Regions from separate parts of the Paenibacillus sp. FSL R10-2771 genome, predicted to be linked through region 2. Evidence: a T-box and tRNA genes for the amino acid it is inferred to sense, from the RefSeq annotation. Region 2 holds a T-box; the other holds one or more tRNA genes.
What was found. The T-box of region 2 lies ahead of trpS (tryptophan--tRNA ligase). A T-box ahead of a tRNA ligase gene usually reads a tRNA of that ligase, here a tRNA-Trp.

Region 1: it encodes a tRNA-Trp, which carries the amino acid that the T-box ahead of trpS (tryptophan--tRNA ligase) is inferred to sense. The anticodon was not compared.

Annotation. Positions count from the first base shown of each region.
Region 1 is NZ_JBBOBM010000001.1:7,097,535-7,107,542, reverse strand. It holds gene NSU14_RS30685 (DUF4373 domain-containing protein) at 1-30, shown strand, start outside; gene NSU14_RS30680 (DnaA ATPase domain-containing protein) at 143-802, shown strand; gene NSU14_RS30675 (hypothetical protein) at 818-1,075, shown strand; gene NSU14_RS30670 (hypothetical protein) at 1,072-1,344, shown strand; gene NSU14_RS30665 (hypothetical protein) at 1,337-1,741, shown strand; gene NSU14_RS30660 (hypothetical protein) at 1,743-1,874, shown strand; gene NSU14_RS30655 (hypothetical protein) at 1,936-2,085, shown strand; gene NSU14_RS30650 (DUF3797 domain-containing protein) at 2,366-2,596, shown strand; gene NSU14_RS30645 (hypothetical protein) at 2,589-2,966, shown strand; gene NSU14_RS30640 (hypothetical protein) at 2,970-3,197, shown strand; gene NSU14_RS30635 (hypothetical protein) at 3,201-3,527, shown strand; gene NSU14_RS30630 (hypothetical protein) at 3,638-3,865, shown strand; gene NSU14_RS30625 (hypothetical protein) at 4,135-4,392, shown strand; gene NSU14_RS30620 (hypothetical protein) at 4,416-4,895, shown strand; gene NSU14_RS30615 (hypothetical protein) at 4,888-5,124, shown strand; gene NSU14_RS30610 (BC1872 family protein) at 5,121-5,576, shown strand; gene NSU14_RS30605 (hypothetical protein) at 5,754-5,969, shown strand; gene NSU14_RS30600 (hypothetical protein) at 5,966-6,157, shown strand; gene NSU14_RS30595 (RusA family crossover junction endodeoxyribonuclease) at 6,377-6,781, shown strand; gene NSU14_RS30590 (hypothetical protein) at 7,084-8,073, shown strand; gene NSU14_RS30585 (hypothetical protein) at 8,101-8,319, shown strand; gene NSU14_RS30580 (hypothetical protein) at 8,342-8,761, shown strand; tRNA gene NSU14_RS30575 (tRNA-Trp) at 8,877-8,947, shown strand; gene NSU14_RS30570 (helix-turn-helix domain-containing protein) at 9,759-10,008, shown strand, end outside.
Region 2 is NZ_JBBOBM010000001.1:457,446-467,453, reverse strand. It holds gene NSU14_RS02090 (SCO family protein) at 1-369, opposite strand, end outside; gene cyoE (heme o synthase) at 426-1,358, opposite strand; gene NSU14_RS02080 (metal-dependent hydrolase) at 1,617-2,621, shown strand; gene NSU14_RS02075 (hypothetical protein) at 3,071-3,262, shown strand; gene trpS (tryptophan--tRNA ligase) at 3,259-4,248, opposite strand; T-box leader at 4,312-4,555, opposite strand; gene NSU14_RS02065 (aldose 1-epimerase) at 4,690-5,661, shown strand; gene NSU14_RS02060 (alpha/beta-type small acid-soluble spore protein) at 5,763-5,996, shown strand; gene NSU14_RS02055 (hypothetical protein) at 6,130-6,540, opposite strand; gene NSU14_RS02050 (M3 family oligoendopeptidase) at 6,926-8,725, opposite strand; gene NSU14_RS02045 (YycC family protein) at 8,830-8,985, shown strand; gene NSU14_RS02040 (hypothetical protein) at 8,982-9,212, shown strand; gene NSU14_RS02035 (DUF2225 domain-containing protein) at 9,334-10,008, opposite strand, start outside.

The DNA.
Region 1 (10,008 bases), 6.6 Mb from region 2:
GTTCAGCGGCGCGCCAGCAATTTCGAATGAGGGGTGCGAGAAGTGTGATTACACCGGAACGATCAACTCATTCCGATGGGAGCAGCCGGAAGGGTACCCGATCAAAATACAAGTGGCCGTGGTAGAAAACTGCAGCTGCCACATGGACCGGATGTTCCTGAAGTACAACGCATCCGAGACTTTCAACGCAAAGGAACGGGGTCACACCTTCAAAAATGCAACGATGGACAATATGAACGAAATGCAGTTTAACATTGCAATGGACTTCGTCACAGACATCAAGAAGCATATGGAACTTGGCACATGGCTGTACATCTTTGGTGACGATGCCCGGGTTGCTGAAGCTTCAAAGGCAAAGGGCGCCATCCTGAACGCATACGGTACAGGAAAGACATATCTCATGCAGTGTATGGCGAATGCTTTCTCATACCGGAAGATCCCGGCGATATACGTCACGGAGTCAAAACTGTACGGAGAGATCAAAGCCACATACAGCCGCGATAGCGAAGAATCTGAAATCGATGTGCTACAGCGCTACTACAACGTACCGATCTTGATGATAGACGACATCTTCACCGCACAGTACAAGGATTGGGCCGAAGGTATGCTCTACAACATCATTGACGAGCGCATGAAGAACAACAAGGTGACGATCATGACCAGCAACTACGCATTAGGCCGCATCAGAGAGCGTTTACCGCTGAACGGTGGGAAGATCGGAAGCCGGATCAACGGTAAGGCAGAGCAGATCGAAATGCTGGGCCCGGACCGCAGACCACAAAGCAAGAGTGAGCCGGCTTAAGAGAGGATGAAGAGAATGGCTACAGCATTAACGGATAAACATTTTCACTTGATGCAGCATGCACTAGGTCTGACACGCAAGAAAAAACCGACACGAAATTATTTTTACTGCGATGGCAACGATCCTGACTGGTCTTATCTCGTTGATAACGGATTTGCTACACGTAATCCAGGATGGACAGAAGGTAAAGCGTACTTTCGTCTTACATTCGAAGGAGCAAAGTCTATTTATTCAAAACCAATGTCAAAAAAGTATTTCGAGGATCTGCCATGAGTCATGAATGCCTTGACGCTCATTATCACTACATGCCGGTAGATCATCCTAGCTGCTGGAGTTGGCCGAATGATTACAAACACCGTGTCCATTATGACGAAAAAACTCTTGGCTCAAAACCAATTGGCATCATGTGCAAAGGTGGAGAGTTGGTGTGTGTGGATGAAGGTTCATATTTACACCCAGCGGCATTTGACCTTGATGTGCAAGAAATACTTATTGTCAATCCAATTATGAAATGCTGGGGAAGGGGTTTAAAGCATGAATGACCTAATCAAAACGATAAAAGAATCTTTAGATAAGGCGGACGCAGCTCCGTGGGAACAAGACGAAGGGCCATATGTGTTAAATAGCAACGGTCATATAGTGTGCAGGTTATGGGATCTGGAAGACAAGTACGCGAATGATCAGAATAACGCTAACCTTATCGCTAAATCCCCCACATGGCTACAACAGCTAAGTGATAGTTTGGAAGATGCGGTAAAGGCGCTGGAGTGGTACGGAGATAAGACGATTTATTTTAGCAGAGAAGACGAAGCGATTAAACCAATAGTCAAGGACTTTGGGGAACTGGCACGTAACACACTAAAACGCATAAAAGGAGCAACACAGGCCGTAGGCCATCAATCGACTGAATCAGCTCAGGCAGAGCCGGTGGCCGAATAATATGAAACCCATAGACGACTACGACCTATACGACAAAGACTTCGCCTTATGGTGGCGCAAGGGACTTGAATCCTTCGGGATGGACACCAGTGTGGTGGATGAATGGGAACGTGATCAGGCTGAGGCAGCATAACAAGAGGGGGTAACCGGAGTTTACGGAGCCACTACGTGTGATAACAAGGGAGGAAACAGGGATGAAGGTACACGAGCTTAAAAAGATTCTGGAACACTGCGAAGATGATTGGGACATCTGCTACACCTCAAATGCTTCGTTGGACGATGGAGTGGTTGATATTGATGAACTGAATGAGGATCATAACTTGCGCACATACATTTTGTTTTAAATAGTCCGCACAGCTAATACAAGCCCCACACAGACGTTATAACCGCAAAGACAGGCACAAGTTAGGGTATGGTCAATAAAGCGCTCTACGGGGCGTGCGGAAGGAGAGAGGATATGACTAAAAAGGAAGGTAGTTATGAGTATATCGTAGACACAATAGAAACAGAAACGATGATTTTTAGTATATGGAGAAAAAAGAGCGAATATGAGCGAAATATGGATCGATTATCACATATGTGCCATGAGAGTTGGCTTAAACAGGTTGAGAGAGGGTGAAGGGAATGAGATTAATAACGGCAGTGGAGTTAATGAGAGCGCACCAAACTTGTCCGCAGTGTAACAGCGGGATGATCGGAAACGGCGAAGGAACGCTGGTGGTGACAGAGGATGTGTTCAAGCGGACGTGTAAGTGTGGATGGAGCATAGAAGTGAATCCCAAGGCCGAAGGGCATCAATCGACAGAATCCGCTCAGGCGCCAGCCGGGGGCCGTATCGGGGGTTCCTATGAATAAACTAACAGAGATCAAAGAGGCGCTAAGTAAAATAACGACAGGACGTTGGGAACTGAAAGGTGAAGCGGTATATTGCGATACACCAACAGAATATGAACCCATTTGCCAGTTATACGCTAACTCAGAACGTGACTTTGTTAATTGTGAATATAACGGTATCTTAATCGCCAACGCACCTGAATACATCACCTACCTAATTTCTCTCCTAGAAGAAAAGGACAAAGCCCTAGCGATGCTGGCTGACAAAAAGAATTGGACGCGCAGATGGACGGAGAATAGTGCTGAGTTGGTTTGGATATGGACAGAAGATGGAAGTCCGCATGAAGTTGCACAGGCTGCTTATACATCCTCTAACAACGAAGGAGACTAGACTATGAGCGTATTTACTAAACAAGTAGAACATGAATTGAAGAATTCCTATACCTCACTAAGTGAGAACCATTACCACACCATCAAACAGTTATTACAGCAACACGAAATCATGGTAAACGCATTAAAGGACATTGCAAATAATTTTGATTGTGACGCAGACGCACACAGGCATGATACAACATGCAGGAAGTGCATGGCACAAGAAAAACTAAACCAGATAGGAGAGTAAACCATGACACCAGAACGGATAGAAGAGATCAAACAGATGGTTGCAGACGATGACGTTACACCATTTGGTCCAGAGTACATCATAGAGTTGCTGGCTGCTCTAGAAGAGGCACAACAACAAGCAGAGCTGGCGTATGCAGCATATGAAGGACTTCAAGGATTCTGTGTAAGTCGTGGGGAGTACGATTCCTTGCTTAACAAACATAGCGTACTAGCCAGAGCACACCGTGAGGTACAACAGACCATAGCCCGGCAACAGAAGGTGATTGACTGGTACGAAAGTGGCGGCAGCATGGGCGAATTGTTGGAGGAAGGGGAGGTCCAGCCATGACACAGGTACAGACAACAATTTGCCCCCGAGAGAGGGCAGAGGCGGCATATATCACGCTACAAAGTATTAATTCGTAGTTGACGCAAACTGCACAGGAAGGAGTTAAAGGTATGGAAGCAGGAGATCCGGGTGAAGCGAAGTTTCTCGCCAGTCTGAAAAAGATGATTCGGACAGCGAACAATGCTGCTGAGCGTAAGAACTATCAGCATGGGCAGATAGAGTTAGGCGCTATTGCACGGGTAATGGATGCCCAAAGTATAGAATCTGTACCTCCGGGAGTAGAACGGGTAATAGGGGCTTATTATGAACGGGTGACCGGGCGCAAGGCATACTACTGAAGCATATTGTGCAGCTAAAGGAAGTGGAGACGGTGAATGGTAGTTGCGAACGTTGCGGTTATAGCCTCGGTTTTGAATCTGACGTTTGCGGTGTCTGCTTAGCTGAATTAGAGCTGGAACATCAGTATGAAGTCTATAGGCTTGTTTGCGCACTTAAAAGCATCCCCGCAGCAGACTATGACGCTTGGGTAGATGCTGATGAATAGTACGAAGACACAGGGACAGAGAGGGTATACAGCCCTCCTCTCCCACTAAGGGAGGAACAAGAGATGAATCATACATTAACGAAGGAACAGCGAAATGAAATGGAACATGCACTTGGTCTGACATACAAGAAAAAGCCTACTCGCAATTACTATTACTGTAACGGAGATGACCCTTCATGGTCTGATCTGGTAGACAAAGGAATAGCAACACGTTCTCCAGGATGGTCAGAAGGGAAGGCTTATTTCCGGCTCACGCTTGAAGGTGCGAAAATGATCTTCACTAAGCCAATGTCACGTAAATATTTCGAGGAATTGCCATGAGTGAAGATCGGGGAGGAAGCCAAATGACACAAAGGGACTGGCAAAATGATATGGATTTCTGCAAGTCTGCGGATTCACTTCCATTGACCAGTAAAAACATTATTAATTTGATATCAGCGCTTCCCTACTGGCTCCAAGAAGCCAAAGAGCGCGGAGAACGGGAACAACGGCTGAAAGAGGCAATAGAGAACGCACTTAAATGGACCTGGTATCACAGTGAAGCGAACATGGTCGAGATTGATACTGTCCTGAATGACATTTTAGACACTCTATACCCAGATACCCCAGCACAACCATCAGCATCCACACCAGAGATTACCGCGCGACCAATTGATGATTGGCACGAAGATTACGGGGATGTCATCTGGTGGACGTTCCCGATCCAGGAGTCACCGTATTGCGGAAGCCCACTGGACATGGATTGGCCGGGCTATCACACGCACTGGACACCAATCATGATTCCAGCAGCCCCAGCACCCAAGGAGGGCGAGACAGTTGAATAAGGCTATTGAAATATTGACAGATTGGATTTATGTGCATGAAAAACGACTTGAAATACTGAAAGACTTGGACGATACGCAAAAATATTGGATAACAAACGGAGACGCCGCTCAGATCAATTACTACACTGCCAAGAATCAGAATACACAGAAGGAAATTGAGGAACTCATTAAGGGAATCAGTGAGTGTAAGCAAGCATTAGCGAAGGTTGAGGAAGGAAATAACCAATGACACTCACAAGGGAAGAGATAATCAACCAACGTCCCGGCAGGCAGCTAGATCGGTGGATACAGGAGCACATTTTTAATTGGGTTCCTTGGGCGGAACAGCGCAGCGATTATCTTGTTGTCACTTTCCAAAAGCCGGGTGAAAGGGAGCCTTATAGGGGATTGCAGAACTGGGAGTCACAAATGGAGCGTTACTCCATTATTCAGTTTTCTGAAATCGACCCAATGAAACACGCAGTTTATGGAGACAAGGACTGGTCAACAGACATATCCGCAGCATGGGAAGTAGTAACACATCTCAAATCAAAGTACTGGTATTTTATGTTGTCAGATGAAAATGACGGATGGGAAGCGAGCTTTTATTGGGATCCGCACCGTCCAGCATTTGAGGCAGTATCCACTGGAGCACCTGAAGCAATCTGTAAGGCGGCTCTACTAGCAGCACTGAAGCTATAACGGCCGTCAGGCCTCCGATTCGACCGCAATACTTAGCGTAGCGGAGGCCGACACAGGTCTGGCTCCCCATAAAGAAAGGAAAAACCCACATGATATCAGTACTCATATTTCTCATGATCTTAATCATTGGCAGTTATTACATGGGATACAGAGACGGACAAAAAGGGGATGAATCAGATGATCGAATGGATAAAGTATGACCCGGCGAATCCGCCGGAAGTTGGTAAAGAGTACCTTGTAACTGATAAACATGACGTTGATATATCTGGATATGTAGATCCTTTAGAAACCGGAGCATATTGGGAAATAGAACAAATTTGGAGTGATTCACCTGTAAGTTACGTTTCACATTACGCCCATATCAACCTACCAGGGGAGGAAGACAGACCATGAAACTGATAGACGCAGATAAGCAGAAAGAATGGATCAAAAAGGAATTGTCGGATATACCGGTACATTTCACAACAAGCTTTGATCGTGGACGGCACGCAGCGTTGATGGCATTACTAAATTCAACAGAGGCCGGCACCTTTGAGCCCACACCACCAGTACAGCCAGACACTGGGGAGGTAATCAAATGACCAGCGCTAAAAAGCAGCACCGCCGTATCACCCCTATGCCGATAGTATCCAGCTTTACGCCACCGAACCGAGAGACCGTCCACAGCGAGGTAACCACATACGTACTGACAGAGGAGCAACTGGCTGAAGTGATCGCCAAGTACGGACCACCAACCCGGCCATACGGAAGCTACAGCAGTATAGCAACACCGCCAACGCGCCAGCAGGGAGGTGCCAAACGTGGTGCAGTTCGAGATAAAAGTAAAGCCGATGGGCGCGGTAAGGATGACGCAAAAGGGAAAGTGGAAGGACGAAGCAGCACAAAGGTATCTGGTTTATAAGCGACTGCTGGGGTACGAAGCGAGGAAACATATCAAGACACCGATGCAGCAGCCCATTATAGTGACCGCAGACTTTTATTACCCTTTACCGAAGGATACCAGCAAGAAGAAGCGCAAACTAGCGGCAGAAGGTAAATATCGGCCGGTGGTAAAGCCGGACATCGACAACGCAGCCAAAGGGGTCCTGGACTCACTCAACAAGATAGCCTATGAAGATGATAACCAAGTGGTCGGACTTATCACAAATAAGTACTATGCAGACGAGCCGCGCATCGTGATTAAAATTGAGGAGTGGATCGCATGAGAGCAGCATGGATCAACCTTGGCGAAACATACGAGTTGGTAAGCGAATATGGGACACGTGGAGGAGCGTTGATAACGCTGGACAAGCAAATACATCAGCGGAACCTTAGGGCGCTGTACGAGCCTCCTATAGGCTTTAAAACAGACAGTTACAAATTCGCAGAAAGGAGGTTGATCAATCGCAAAACGGCATGATTAAATCTATGAAAACGTGAGAAAACGAAAGATATTAGTACAATAACGCCGGGAAATAGTGTATAATATAGGTAATAATCAATATTATGAGCGAAAAGAGGGGTATTCGTGGAAATATCGGAATTGCAAGATCAAATCGAGCAGCTGCAGTATGAGTTGAACATGGAAAATCAGCGCGGTGGGTTGAAGGATGCAGCCAAGGTAGAGGGACTGGAAGCACAGATTGCGGGATTGAAAGCTGAGATGGAAAAACCAGAACTGCCCCCAGAGATTGTAAAGGCTAATGAGGAAGCGGAACTGTTCGGGACAGCCTTTGAACCATTCTGCAAAAACACTCTCTCTTATAACGTGATCCGCGAAAAAGTATTCGCCAAAACGTATGCCCTGATGGACGCTTTAACTGATGCACAAGTGCAGGCGGAAGAAACAGCAGCTATCACAAACAGCGAACTATCTGAACTTTCACAACAGATTGAGGACCGTGACGCAATTATCTCCGGGCTGCGCAAGGAACTGTTTGAAGCGAAGGAACTGGCAGAGGACAACGCCAACAAGCGTGATGCCGCATGCCGGGAACTGCTGGAAGCCTCACAGACCATTGATGCGCTTAAGGACAAGCTTGCAGCTGCCGAAGTGGAGCCGCCGAAGAAGAGAACAAACGTGGAAGGATCCGAAGAAGCGTCCGAAGAGCTTAAAAAGACACTACCTGTTATATACGATGTGGAAGAACTGGACCACCGCAGAAGCCGGTTCCGGGCGAAATTTGCAGAGACAGACGAATCTTTCGAGGACTGGTTTATTTACAAAGAGGCCAGATATGTGGAGGTGTCCGCTGAACAAGCGGTGACATTTCGAACCGAGTACTTGGACGCGCAACAACCGGCGCCTGTTGAAGAGGATCATCCATACGATATTCCCGACAGCACAGACGAGGTAGCATACACCGCACCTGCCTTTCGTGGCGAAGACGAGAACGCCGCAGAGCCTGGATTGGCTGCTGAGGCATCAACAGTGGCTGGATCGCCAGTTACACGCGAAGAATTTGAAGAGCTCAAAGCCAGAGTCGACCAAATCGCATCCATTAGATCGGTTGCTTAAGAAGATAAACGAGTAGGAGGTGAGCACATGATCATCAAGCACAGCAGCATGAGGCCAGAAGAATCCATGCTTGTCATATGCAAGAATGAGCATGTGCTTATCTACTATGATGAGGATCGTCAGGGGTGGTCGATCAATAGGTCAACCAAAAAGGCACTTGGCCAGACGAGCGAAGTATACAGGAGGATTGAGGGATTTAGAGAGGTAGCGTTTATTACGACAGAACCGCTAAAGGAAAGGGTATAAATTATCTATAGGGGGGATAACCATGAACTGGAAGGAGTCATACAACGACATATGCGCGGAGCTGCGGATTGTACAGATCCACGAAATGGAGATCAGACGGCGGGTGGAACTGGCACACGGTGTAATGGTCGCAGGCAAGATGCCATCCTCCGGCGACTACGTGCATATCTCTCTGGATAAAGGGCTGGAGAAATATTTAGCAGTAGTCAGTGAGTTGGAGGTGGCACAGGCAGAAACTGACCGGTTACAGAAGATCAAGGATGAGATGGAATCAGAATTGGCGAAGTTTACCGGGCTGACATATGTAATACAGTGCAAGCGAATCGAAGGCAAGTCGTACAAGGTAATTGCCGCTGAACTCGGATACAGCGAGGGATACCTGAGGAGACACATGAGTGAATCAGGTAACAAACAGGTAACACAAAGTGCAAAAGCATCGTGATATAATGGTTTTATGAGGAATTGGCGACCAGTGACGCGCGGACTGCCCCTGTTGCCGATTCCCATCACTTGGATGATTTACTCCTTGGCGCTGGCGAGAGTTGGCGCTACATTTTATCGAAGTCGGTTAATGGTAAACCAACGGTCTCCAAAACCGTGACTGGTGGTTCGATTCCATCCTTCGGTGTAAACTAACTTTCACGGTTAAAGTGAGGCAATACCTTAGTGGTGATACAGGCCAACCGCTAAACCGGAGCGTGACGGTGTAGACGCTATATAAATCCATCCAAGGCTATCCAGTAATCTTGAGGTGACGCATGCGATCCCTTGACCAATGGGGCGGTTATATCGTTGCTGCCGGTGGGCGGTATAACTTTTATCAGGCATCGGCATACTTTTAGCAACACACATCCATAACGTGCTAAGGCGTGCGGATGGTTTGCATATATACAGAAATGTAACTTAGTTGGGAAAGTAGTCGGCGATATCCCCGGTTCGATTCCGGGACGGTGGTCCTAGAACAACGTATTGGAAAGTTGGTTCCAGCAGGCGAGTCGTGCGTTCGATCCGCACCATTTCTGGCACAAGAGAGTGACGGTATATAGCCGTTGCTCTTTTTGTTTTGCGGCAAAGCCGCCATCGAGTCAGACCGAATAGGCTTAACGAAGTGGAGGCCGGATAAGGGTTGAGGCATTCAGAAAGGTACTTAACACTTATATTTATCATTATGATGACTATAGTGATCGAGGTGGTGAGATAGATGCTAGGTCCGTTGATCACACAGGAGAGTATAGACCGCTCACCGTGGTGGTTTAGGGCGCTATTCTACACAATGGGATACACCTATCTGGCATTGGGCGTGATAATCAGCGTTTTGAGTATGCCGATGGCAGCGATCAGACACTTGAAAGCACGCAAATAAGTTGTTACAGGAATAGTTAGTCTCCGAAATTACGGGTGTTATATCGTAAATAAGTGATTAGAGGGAGGTGAACACAATGGCAGTAGGAAAATACAAAACACATGTCGAGCCCAAACTACTGCTCATTGAAGCATGGGCTAGAGATGGACTCACAGATTTGAAGATTGCTGAAAGGCTTGGAATCAGCGAGGCGAGCTTCTATAAATACCGCAATGAACATGAAGAGTTTACAGAGGCCTTAAAAAACGGCAAGGAAATTATAGACACGATGGTCGAGAATGCACTGCTCAAGGCGGCACTCGGGTATGAGTATGAAGAACGTAAGA
Region 2 (10,008 bases):
GCCAAATGCCCTGATCGCTTCACGTGTGTCGTTCTCCGGGTCAAAGGAAATGGAGACAAATTCAATATCCTTGCCGAAGCTGCCATCCTTCACCAGCAGATCCTGTGTCTGTGACAGCATGTAAGTAGTAATAGGGCACACATCCGGGCATTCGGTGAAGAAGAAATAGACCAGCCTTGCTTTGCCTGCCGTATCCGCAAGGCTCACCTGCTGTCCATCCACATTCTCCAGAGAGAAGTCCTGTACCTCCCCGATGACCGGCAGCTTCTTGTCTCCGAAGCTAAGCGAATTCACTACCAGATAGACGGCCATAATTACCGCCGCCAGCAGCATCAGCCAGGTCCATTTATAGCGTTTCAAGGTCTGCACAGGACCCCTCCCCATTCATCATAAGAATCCGTACTTCCACCGCGTGTATCTAAAATTTAACCGTGGATCGTATTCAATACCAGCACAATCAGACTTATGGTCAGATAGTTAATGGAGAAGAAGAAATTTTTCTTGGCCCAGGCATCATCATCCTTCGCCTTAAATCCGATTAAGGTTAAATAGAGCCAGGCCAGCGACAAAGCTGACGATACGATCAGATAAAATATTCCTGCATAGTCATACATGTACATCAGTACAGGGATAGGCAGCAGCAGTGCCACATAAGGGATCATCTGGAACTTGGTGCGGCGCGTCCCTTTGACCACTGGAAGCAGCGGGAACCCTGCGGCCCTGTACTCCTCTTTGCGGCGGATACCAAGTGCCCAGAAGTGGGGCGGCTGCCACAGGAAGAGCATGGCGAACAGCAGCCAGGCACCAAGGTCTACGGTTCCGGTAACAGCCACATAACCGATTACAGGCGGCATGGCACCGGAGATGGCTCCCACGGAAGTGCTCCAGGTAGATGTTCTTTTGAGCCAAAGGGTATACACTACAACATATACGAACATGCCGACGATGCCAAACAGTCCAGCCAGTACTCCGCAAAAAGCAAACAGCACAGCCAGGCCGGCAATACCCAGCCCAATGCCGTACAGCAGCACTGTCTGAGGCTTCAGCCTGCCTGTAGGCAAGCCCCGCTCACGGGTTCTTTCCATCTTCATATCCAGATCCCGGTCGAAATAATTATTGAATACACAGGCCGAGGCCATAACCAGCATAGTGCCTAGCAGGGTAAGGATTAAGCGCCCATACTGTACATCCCAGCCTGAAGCTACCCAGTAGCCTGCAAAAGCAGCGATCAGATTGGAACGGATAATACCGGGTTTCGTCACCGTAATGAAGTCGCGCCAGCTTGCACCTTCCGGTGGAGACTTGGCAGACATTGATGCGGAATCGGAAGAAGCTTGATATCTCAATTGATTGTCCACGTATGGTGTTCCTCCTTCTAAGGGACTTCTTAACGTTCCGCCGGAGCCTTAGTAACCGTTCGGCTGCATCTGGATAATATTACTCGCTCCGCTATTAACTTTATCATAGCAAACTGGGAAAGACTTTGACAATCATTGACCATGATGTTCATCAATTCGACAATTACGTGACAATATTTATTTCCTCCCCCCTAAATAACTGGACGCTAAATTGGGTAGTTATTAATAGAGAACTTCCGTACAAAGGAGATCTGACCAATGGATACCGCTACACATTTTGTTATGGGACTGGGACTCGCCGGTCTGTCGTTCGTTGATCCTTCAGTCGCCGCGAATGGGACACTTGCCGGTGCCGTAATGGTCGCTACTGTACTCGCTTCTCAGGCACCGGATGCTGATACTGCGCTGCGGCTGAAGGACAACGCAGTTTATATCCGCAATCACAGGGGAATCACCCATTCCCTGCCCTTTTTACTGTTATGGCCGGCTCTGATCACAGTGGTCATAGGTCCGGTCTTCGGATTAACGGATCTCCATGCCTTAAGCCATATTGCGCTTTGGAGCTTCATCGGCGTTGCCATCCATGTGTTCTCGGATCTGTTCAACACCTATGGGACCCAGGCGGCACGCCCGTTCACCGAGAAATGGATTGCCTGGAATATTATCCACATCTTCGACCCGTTCATCTTCGGCAGCCATGCGGCAGCGATCATTCTCTGGATCAGCGGGATTGTGCCTCCGGCACCCTTGTTCATTACCCTATACGCAAGCATCGTCTTGTATTACATCTGGCGGACGCTCGTACATGCGCGTATCACACGTAACATCAAGAACAAGGATGTGCACCATAATGCTGGTGACCGGTACTTTGTCATCCCTACGATTTCGCCTACACGCTGGAACGTGGTCAAAGCCAAGCCGGATGGCAGCTACAACGTCGGACTGCTGAACAACGGCAAGCTGGAATGGTTCAAGCATGCGGTGTGCTCCACTCACCCCGCGGTTGAACATTCGAAATCCCATCCGGATATTCAGGCTTTTCTGTATTTTACCTCTTACGCTGTCGCCGAGGTCGAAGAGCTGCCCTCTGGTTATATTGTACGCTGGGGGGATGTTCGTTATTTACACCGTAAGCAATTCCCGTTCGTTGCAGTACTGGTCATGGACAACCAGTATCATCCGCTGAATACTTATGTAGGCTGGCTCAGCAGTGAGAAGCTCGACGAGCGCTTCGCCATTGATCCGGGGACAGTTAAGACATAGCAGCGTAAACAAGGCATATCATGTAGATGGATGGCATCCGCCCATGCGGATGCCATCTTTTTAATTTATACGGGCAATGAGTTGAAGTTCACCCTCTTTACGAATTGTTGTATGAAATACAGCAATTCCCCCGCTTAAGCGGCTATGAAGGAGGAGAATGCTGCCTTTTGTGCAACAATTTTTGATTAGAGGCGATTTAATAAAGAAAATGTTGTATTCTGTGCAGGATTCCGTCATTGGACCTTTACTGGTTCTAAAATTGCAGCAGGTTAAATCTTCCTGAGGTCTAATACTCTTGCCGCCTCTTGACGCCCCGGACCGCATAAGGCACAATCACAATAAAGCGGTTACAGTATATACTTCATGATATGAATTGAAAATCCCGGGGTGCAGAAAGCACTCCGGGACTCACTCCACCGCTATTGCAGCAGAAAGGAAGGCTGGAACATATGGGTAAAGGTCTGTCACTGTGGTTCGCCTGCTCTTCAATTCTCATACTTACGGCAGCTTCCATTTCAATCAGCTATAACATCTGGCTGGCGCTGCTGCTCGGCGCCCTGTGCGTGCTCAATATCGGCTGGGGCTTCATCATCAAAGCCCGGCTGAGACGCAAGGCCGAGCGCAAGCTGCCCTCCTCTTAACGGTAAGGCAGGAAGCCCATCCGTTCCTTCACGCCTTCCAGTGTCCGGGCAGCACTGCTGCGCGCGCTTTCGGCACCTTGAGCCAGAATATCGCCCAGTGTGCCTGAGCTGCGGATCTCATGGTATCTCTGCTGGATGGGTTCAAGCAGGGCGACGATTACTTCGCCAAGCTCTTTTTTGAAGCCGCCATACATTTGCCCTTCATACTTGTCTGCTATCTGCTGGAGGCTCATTCCCGAGCATTCGGCATAGATACTCATCAGGTTGCTGATCTCAGGCTTATTGGCCGGATCAAATACCACTTCGCGTCCTGAATCCGTGGTTGCGCGGCTGATCTTTTTGCGGATGACATCCGGCGGATCCAGCAGACCGATTCTGCTGCCGGCATTTGGGTCGCTTTTGCTCATTTTTTTGGTCCCGTCATCCAGAGACATAATCCGCGCCCCGACTTCAGGAATATACGGCTCAGGAATGGTGAAGAAATCACCGAACCGGTGATTGAAGCGCCCCGCCAAGTCGCGGGTCAGCTCCAGATGCTGCTTCTGGTCTTCACCCACCGGTACCAGATCGGCGTTGTAGACCAGGATATCTGCAGCCATCAGCGATGGATATACGAATAATCCGGCTCCTACGGATTCTTTGCCTGCCGATTTATCCTTAAACTGCGTCATCCGTTCCAGCTCACCCATAGCAGTCAGTGTCGTCAGAATCCATCCCAGCTCAGCATGCTGAGGCACGTGGGACTGCATGTAGACATGGGAGATGGCAGGATCAATGCCTGCAGCCAGATACAATGCAGCTACCGATTCCGAATTCTCACGAAGGGCAGCGGGGTCTTGGGCAACCGTAATGGCATGCAGATCCACCACCATGAAGTAACATTCATATTCCCTTTGAAGCTTGACGAAATTCTTGATCGCTCCGATATAATTTCCGAGCGTGAGCGAACCGCTGGGCTGAATCCCCGATAATACTTTTTTAGCCATGATCTTTATCCTCCATCATCTGTTTATTCCGTTTGCGTCAGGACGCAAAAAGGCCCCACATCCGCAAGGGACGTGAGACCGTGGTACCACCCTTATTCGCTGCTCCTAAGTTATCCCTGAAGGACAGGCAAGCAGCCTTTGCTTCCGTTAACGGGGAAGAGCCGGCCGGTCTACTGAAGGCTTATGCAGCCTGTTCGATCGCGGCGCTCAAGGGTCCATTCGGTCAGAGGTGCACCACCGGTTCACATCAGCCACCGGCTTTCTGAAGGTACAGTCCATGCTTACTTGTCCCTGTCATCACGTTGTTGTCATTCATTGTTGCCTTCATCATAGAGCGTGCCGGAGAAGTTGTCAAATCTCTAACCACCGCCGAATAAATCTGGTATGATAAGGATATTCGTGTATGATCTGATTACAGTTTATCAAAGGAGCATATCTCTTATGAAACAGGTGACCAAAGGGCAGTGGAACGGTTATGATACGTACATTTTGCATAGCCGTGAGCTGGAAGTCACGCTTTTGCCCCGGCTGGGGAACAATGTAATTTCCTTATGGGACCGCAAGGAGGAGCGGCAAATCCTGCGCCAGCCTGATGAAAGCGACTTGGCTTTTTATATTCAGAAACCTTATCACTTCGGTATTCCGCTTCTGGTACCGCCCGGCCGTATCCGAAACGGGCAGTTCGCGTTCGATGGCACCAGCTACCAGTTCGACCGGAATTCAGGCGATCATCATATTCACGGCCTGCACCGTACCCAAGCCTGGTGTGTCAGCGATATTGAAGAAGACGAGGAAGGCTGCGCGGTAACAACCGAATTCACAACTACGGATGATCCGGAGTGGATCAGGCAATTTCCCGAGCCGCTGAAGCTTGAGATGACATTCCGCCTGCAGGGGCCTGACCTGGTGCAGACACTCAAGGTTACCCATCTGTGCGGCAGTCGCATTCCATTTGGTATAGGCTATCATACATGGTTTATGCTTGACGGCGCCCCTGAGCGCTGGAGCATAACTCTCCCTGTGCAAAGCGTTTATGAGCTAAATAATGAACTCCTGCCTAGCGGACATTTATTACCGCTCGGTGAACTCGATAGTCTTAACAGCCATATGAATCTCCAAGGCAAGAATCTGGATACGGCCCTGAGGATGGATGATCATCAGCCTGCCGAAGCGTTACTGATGCGCGATGACGGCTACGGACTGCGTTATTCGGTGGACAAGGAACAATTCCGCCATTGGGTCCTCTATACCAAAGGAGAGGCTGACCAGTTCCTCTGCATTGAACCGCTCACCTGGCTTCCGGATGCGCCGAATCTTCAGCAGGATGCTTCCTTCACCGGAATGGTCACGCTTGAACCAGGCCAGATACTCGTGTTCGGCAGCAGCTTGCAGATGATTTATCCCGGCGGGTAAATTTCATATAATTACCAGCCTCTAAACCTTCGAAATTCGTGCATGAATTCTCCCCCTAGCGCTCATACTATCTTCACAACGGGCGAAGGAGGTGAACAAACATGGGTCAAGCAGGTCAACAAGGTCGTGGTAGCCGTTCTAACAACCTGGTCGTTCCTCAAGCGAATGCAGCGCTGCAGCAGTTGAAATATGAAGCAGCACAAGAGCTTGGAGTAACTATCCCGGCTGACGGTTATTATGGGAACTACACTTCCCGCGAAACCGGTTCTTTGGGAGGATACATCACCAAACGTCTGGTGCAACTGGCAGAGCAACAACTGTCCGGTCGTTCGTAGTAGCAGCCTTATCATAAGTATCCGGCCAAGCGCATAGCTTAGGCCGAGCAGCTTCACAGCCCTCCCGCGCTTCTCGTCGAAGCGCAGGGGGGCTTTTTATATGGGCATACCAAAGATTTATATAATCGGGTAATCAGCCAAAGGATTGGTCAGAGACATCGCCATGGTTACTGCGGGGGTAGCGGATCATCAGGTTGGCCATATTGTAATTAGACTCCAGTGTCGCATCCACAACCACCATCCCCTGGCGGACGGCAAATTCATAGCTGATCTCGCCATGAGTCCAGCGCTTCTTGTACTTCAGGCTCTCCAGAGCCATCACCCGGAAAGAAGATTGCTGACCCGCAGTCAATCCTTCCTGCTCCGCTGCATAGCTCCCGCTGCGCCCGGCAAGCGGATTATGGCGGATGCCGAACTTGCCGATGACGTTATTTCTGATTTGCACAAATACGATACCGGAAGTCAATCCTGACAATTCTTCCTGCAGTTCCTTAAACACCAGATCGATTTGTCTTGCCAGCGATAGTTGTTCCGTCCTCAACATACATATCCTCCTAGAAGTTTTGTGGGTGATACAAATTCCATGATTCAGCTTCACAAACACGTTTCGTAAGCTATGGCTTAAGTTTTGTGTGGGCAAAAATACAGAGTAGTAAAATATCAGCCTAACAGCCCTTATATAAGGCTTTAGGCACATTATAGGTCACTAATTAAACGCATACAACATTATTCAACATAATTGGGTTATTATCCCTAGGAATGCGCAAATTTCTTAATACTATTAGCTAAATCCATCCTTATATCGCCCTTTTTCGACAAAAACGCTACTAAAAAAGCCCCTGTATCCAGGGGCTTTGCGTATTCATACCATATTCTACAGCTATTGTTTTACTGCAAAAAAATCAATTCGCCTTATTTCCGACAAATTCTTAGGCCAGATGCGCTGTCATTTCCAGGAATTCATTAATATCTGCAGCAATCAAATCTGCGGCCCCCTGCCAGAAGTCCGGCTTGGACAAGTCCACGCCAAGATGCTTCGACACCAGATTCTCCAGTGTCATGACTCCGGTATCCTTCAGCAGGCTGTCATATTTATCAGCAAAGGATGCGCCTTCCTGCAACGCAAGCCGGTACAGTCCGGTACTGAACATATATCCGACGGTGTAAGGGAAGTTGTAGAACGGCACATCCGTGATATAGAAATGAAGCTTGGAGGCCCAGAAATGCGGGTGGTACTCTGAGAGCACACCGCAGAAGGCTTCTTTCTGCGCTTCTTCCATCAGGGCAGACAGTTCTTCCGCATTCACCAGACCCTCTTTGCGTTTCTCGTAGAAGCGGGTCTCAAACAGGAAGCGGGCGTGAATATTCATGAAGAACGCTACGCTGTTCTGAATCTTCGCTTCAAGCAGCGCCAGCTTCTCCTCAGCATTGCCTGCGGATTTCACCTGTGCATCAGCCACTATGACTTCAGCGAAGGTTGAGGCCGTCTCAGCCACGTTCATGGCATAGTTCTGGTTGAACAGAGGCTGGTCATCCAGCAGGAACGAATGATAGGCGTGACCGAGCTCATGCGCAAGTGTCGATACATTGGACGGAGTACCGCTGTAGGTCATAAAGATGCGCGATTCTTTGCTCTCCGGGAATGATACGCAGAATCCCCCGGGGCGTTTGGCCGCACGGTCTTCGACCTCAATCCAGTCATTGTCAAAAGCATGTTCGGCAAAGTCCGCCAGCTTCGGACTGAATTTGCGGAACTGGGTAACAATGTCGGCTGCCGCTTGTTCATAAGGGATTTTGCCGGAGGACTTGCCGACAGGCGCTTCCACATCAACCCAGGCCAGGGATTCCAGGCCAAGAAGCTTCGCCTTGCGCTGCAGGTAGGACACAATCGCAGGCTTGTTCTTCGTAATAACCTCCCACATCACATCGAGCGATTCCCGCGTCATACGGTTAATGCCAAGCGGCTCCTTCAGCACATCCTCCCAGCCCCGGCCTTTGTACAGCTTCAGGCGGAATCCCGCCAGATGGTTAAGGGTATCAGCACAATAATCAGCAGCGCCGGCCCAGGCCTCTTCCCATTTGCGGAACATGGTGCTGCGGACCTCAGGGTCCTCGTCATCCAGCTTGTTGAAGGCTTGGCCGGCAGACAGCAGCTTCAGGCCTTCTTCATCCTCAAAAGGAATCTGGACCCGGCTCACGATCGTTTCGTAATGCTCGCTCCAGCCATGGTATCCGTCAACTGCCAGTTCAAGCGCAAGGCTCTCAAGCTCCGGACTCATCTTCTCACGGGCCTGATCACGGCTCTCGCTGAGCACGAAGCTCAGCGGGGCAATCTCCGGCCGGGCCATCCATTCAGCCCATACCCCGTCCAGAGTCTGGCGCAGCACATTGTCGAATGCAGAGCTGACGCCCTCGAATCCGGCCCGCATGCCAGTTACCTTGGACGACAGCCTTACAGCCCCTTTGTCCTGCTGATTCTGGGCTCCCAGACAGCCGGTGAATTCTGCAGCCTGCGTGAGGCGTCCGGCACAGCTCTGCAGCAGTTCGATCACACCGTCCAGCGACTCCGTAGAAGCAGCATCGGTTGGCGCAACTGCCGCAGCGACCTGCCGGCGCAAGCTCTCAATGTCTTCTTCCAGATGGTTCAAAAAACTCTCAAACTGGGGGGAAGCCGAACCTCCAGGGAAAATGGATTCCAGTTCCCAGGTCAATGATAAAGGCTGTTTCATGTATTCTCACCATTCCTTTGTTCATATTGGTTTTCTTTGTATTTGTGCTGCAGCCATGGTAAAGTGAATTACGATAGTCCACCAATGTTAAGGAGGCCACCCTTGTGAAGCCACTGCAAATTTCGCCGGAAACGGCCATTACGTTATCCAAACAACTCGGAGTTCCGCTGGAACACCTGATGCATATGCCTCAACATATCCTGCTGCAAAAAATCGCCGAATTATCCAAGAAAGCAAGTACAGAGCAGGACAAGGAATGATTCCCTTTAGCCATACCTGGCCTTATGATATTATTCTGGGAGACATGTACGTACAATATTGCCCGTTCTGCGACCAGGAGAATGTTCTTCTGCCTATGAAGCCCAAAGAGCTGCAAATCGTGCGTGACGGCAAAAAAAAGCTGCTGGTCTTCCCCTGCTGCAGTGCCAGCCCCACGGTCATCGACAATGACGGGGACTATCTGCTGTTCGACCGGGCTGTCCGCTAAGCAGCGGAAGACAGTGCCCCGCTTCCGTCACCAAATACAGGCGTATGAGGAGTTTTCTCTTCTACGCCTTTTTGGTGTCCGGATGACTGCGGACCGACATTCAAAATCCAAGTACGGTTCTCTATGTAGCCGACGGAAGGCCGTCCGGATCAATCTCTTCTCCGCGCATCTGCTCCCGCAGAATGGCCCACTGTTCACGTGAAGCGCGGATCATAGCCGCATCTGTAATTCTCTGGTCATTAATCACACGGGAAAACCACCTTACAGCCACAGTGAACTCGCCGACACGGCGGTTAAGCTCCCCGATCAGATACATCAGACGGGCATCATTTCCTCCCGAGGAATCATTCTCGAACACCTTCACATACTCATCAAGCGAGTAACGCAAGAAACGCTGTTCCTGTACCGTATCCCCTTGATAGCGGTATAGCCAGGCAATATGATGCAGCAGACTTGCAATGATCCGTTCCTTGTCCTTGATGCTTTGTGCGCAGATCAGAGCCAGCTTGTAAGTCTCCAGAGCTACCTCCCAGCTGCGCTTGTCCCCGAAGTCTCGGGTTACCCAGCGTCTGCCCACCTGCGCTTCAAAAGATTTGCGCTGCCATTCCACCAGTTTGTCTGCTGAATTCTCCGTGGATGCGAAGCCGCACTTCGGACAGACACGTACAACATAATAGTCAGGATTCTCATCCTTGTAATACGAGCAGAAATCAGCATCACGGCGGATGGCTTTTTTGAGACTGGGACGTACTCTGGATGTTGAAAATTCATGTTCGCAGTTGCAGCATACAACCTT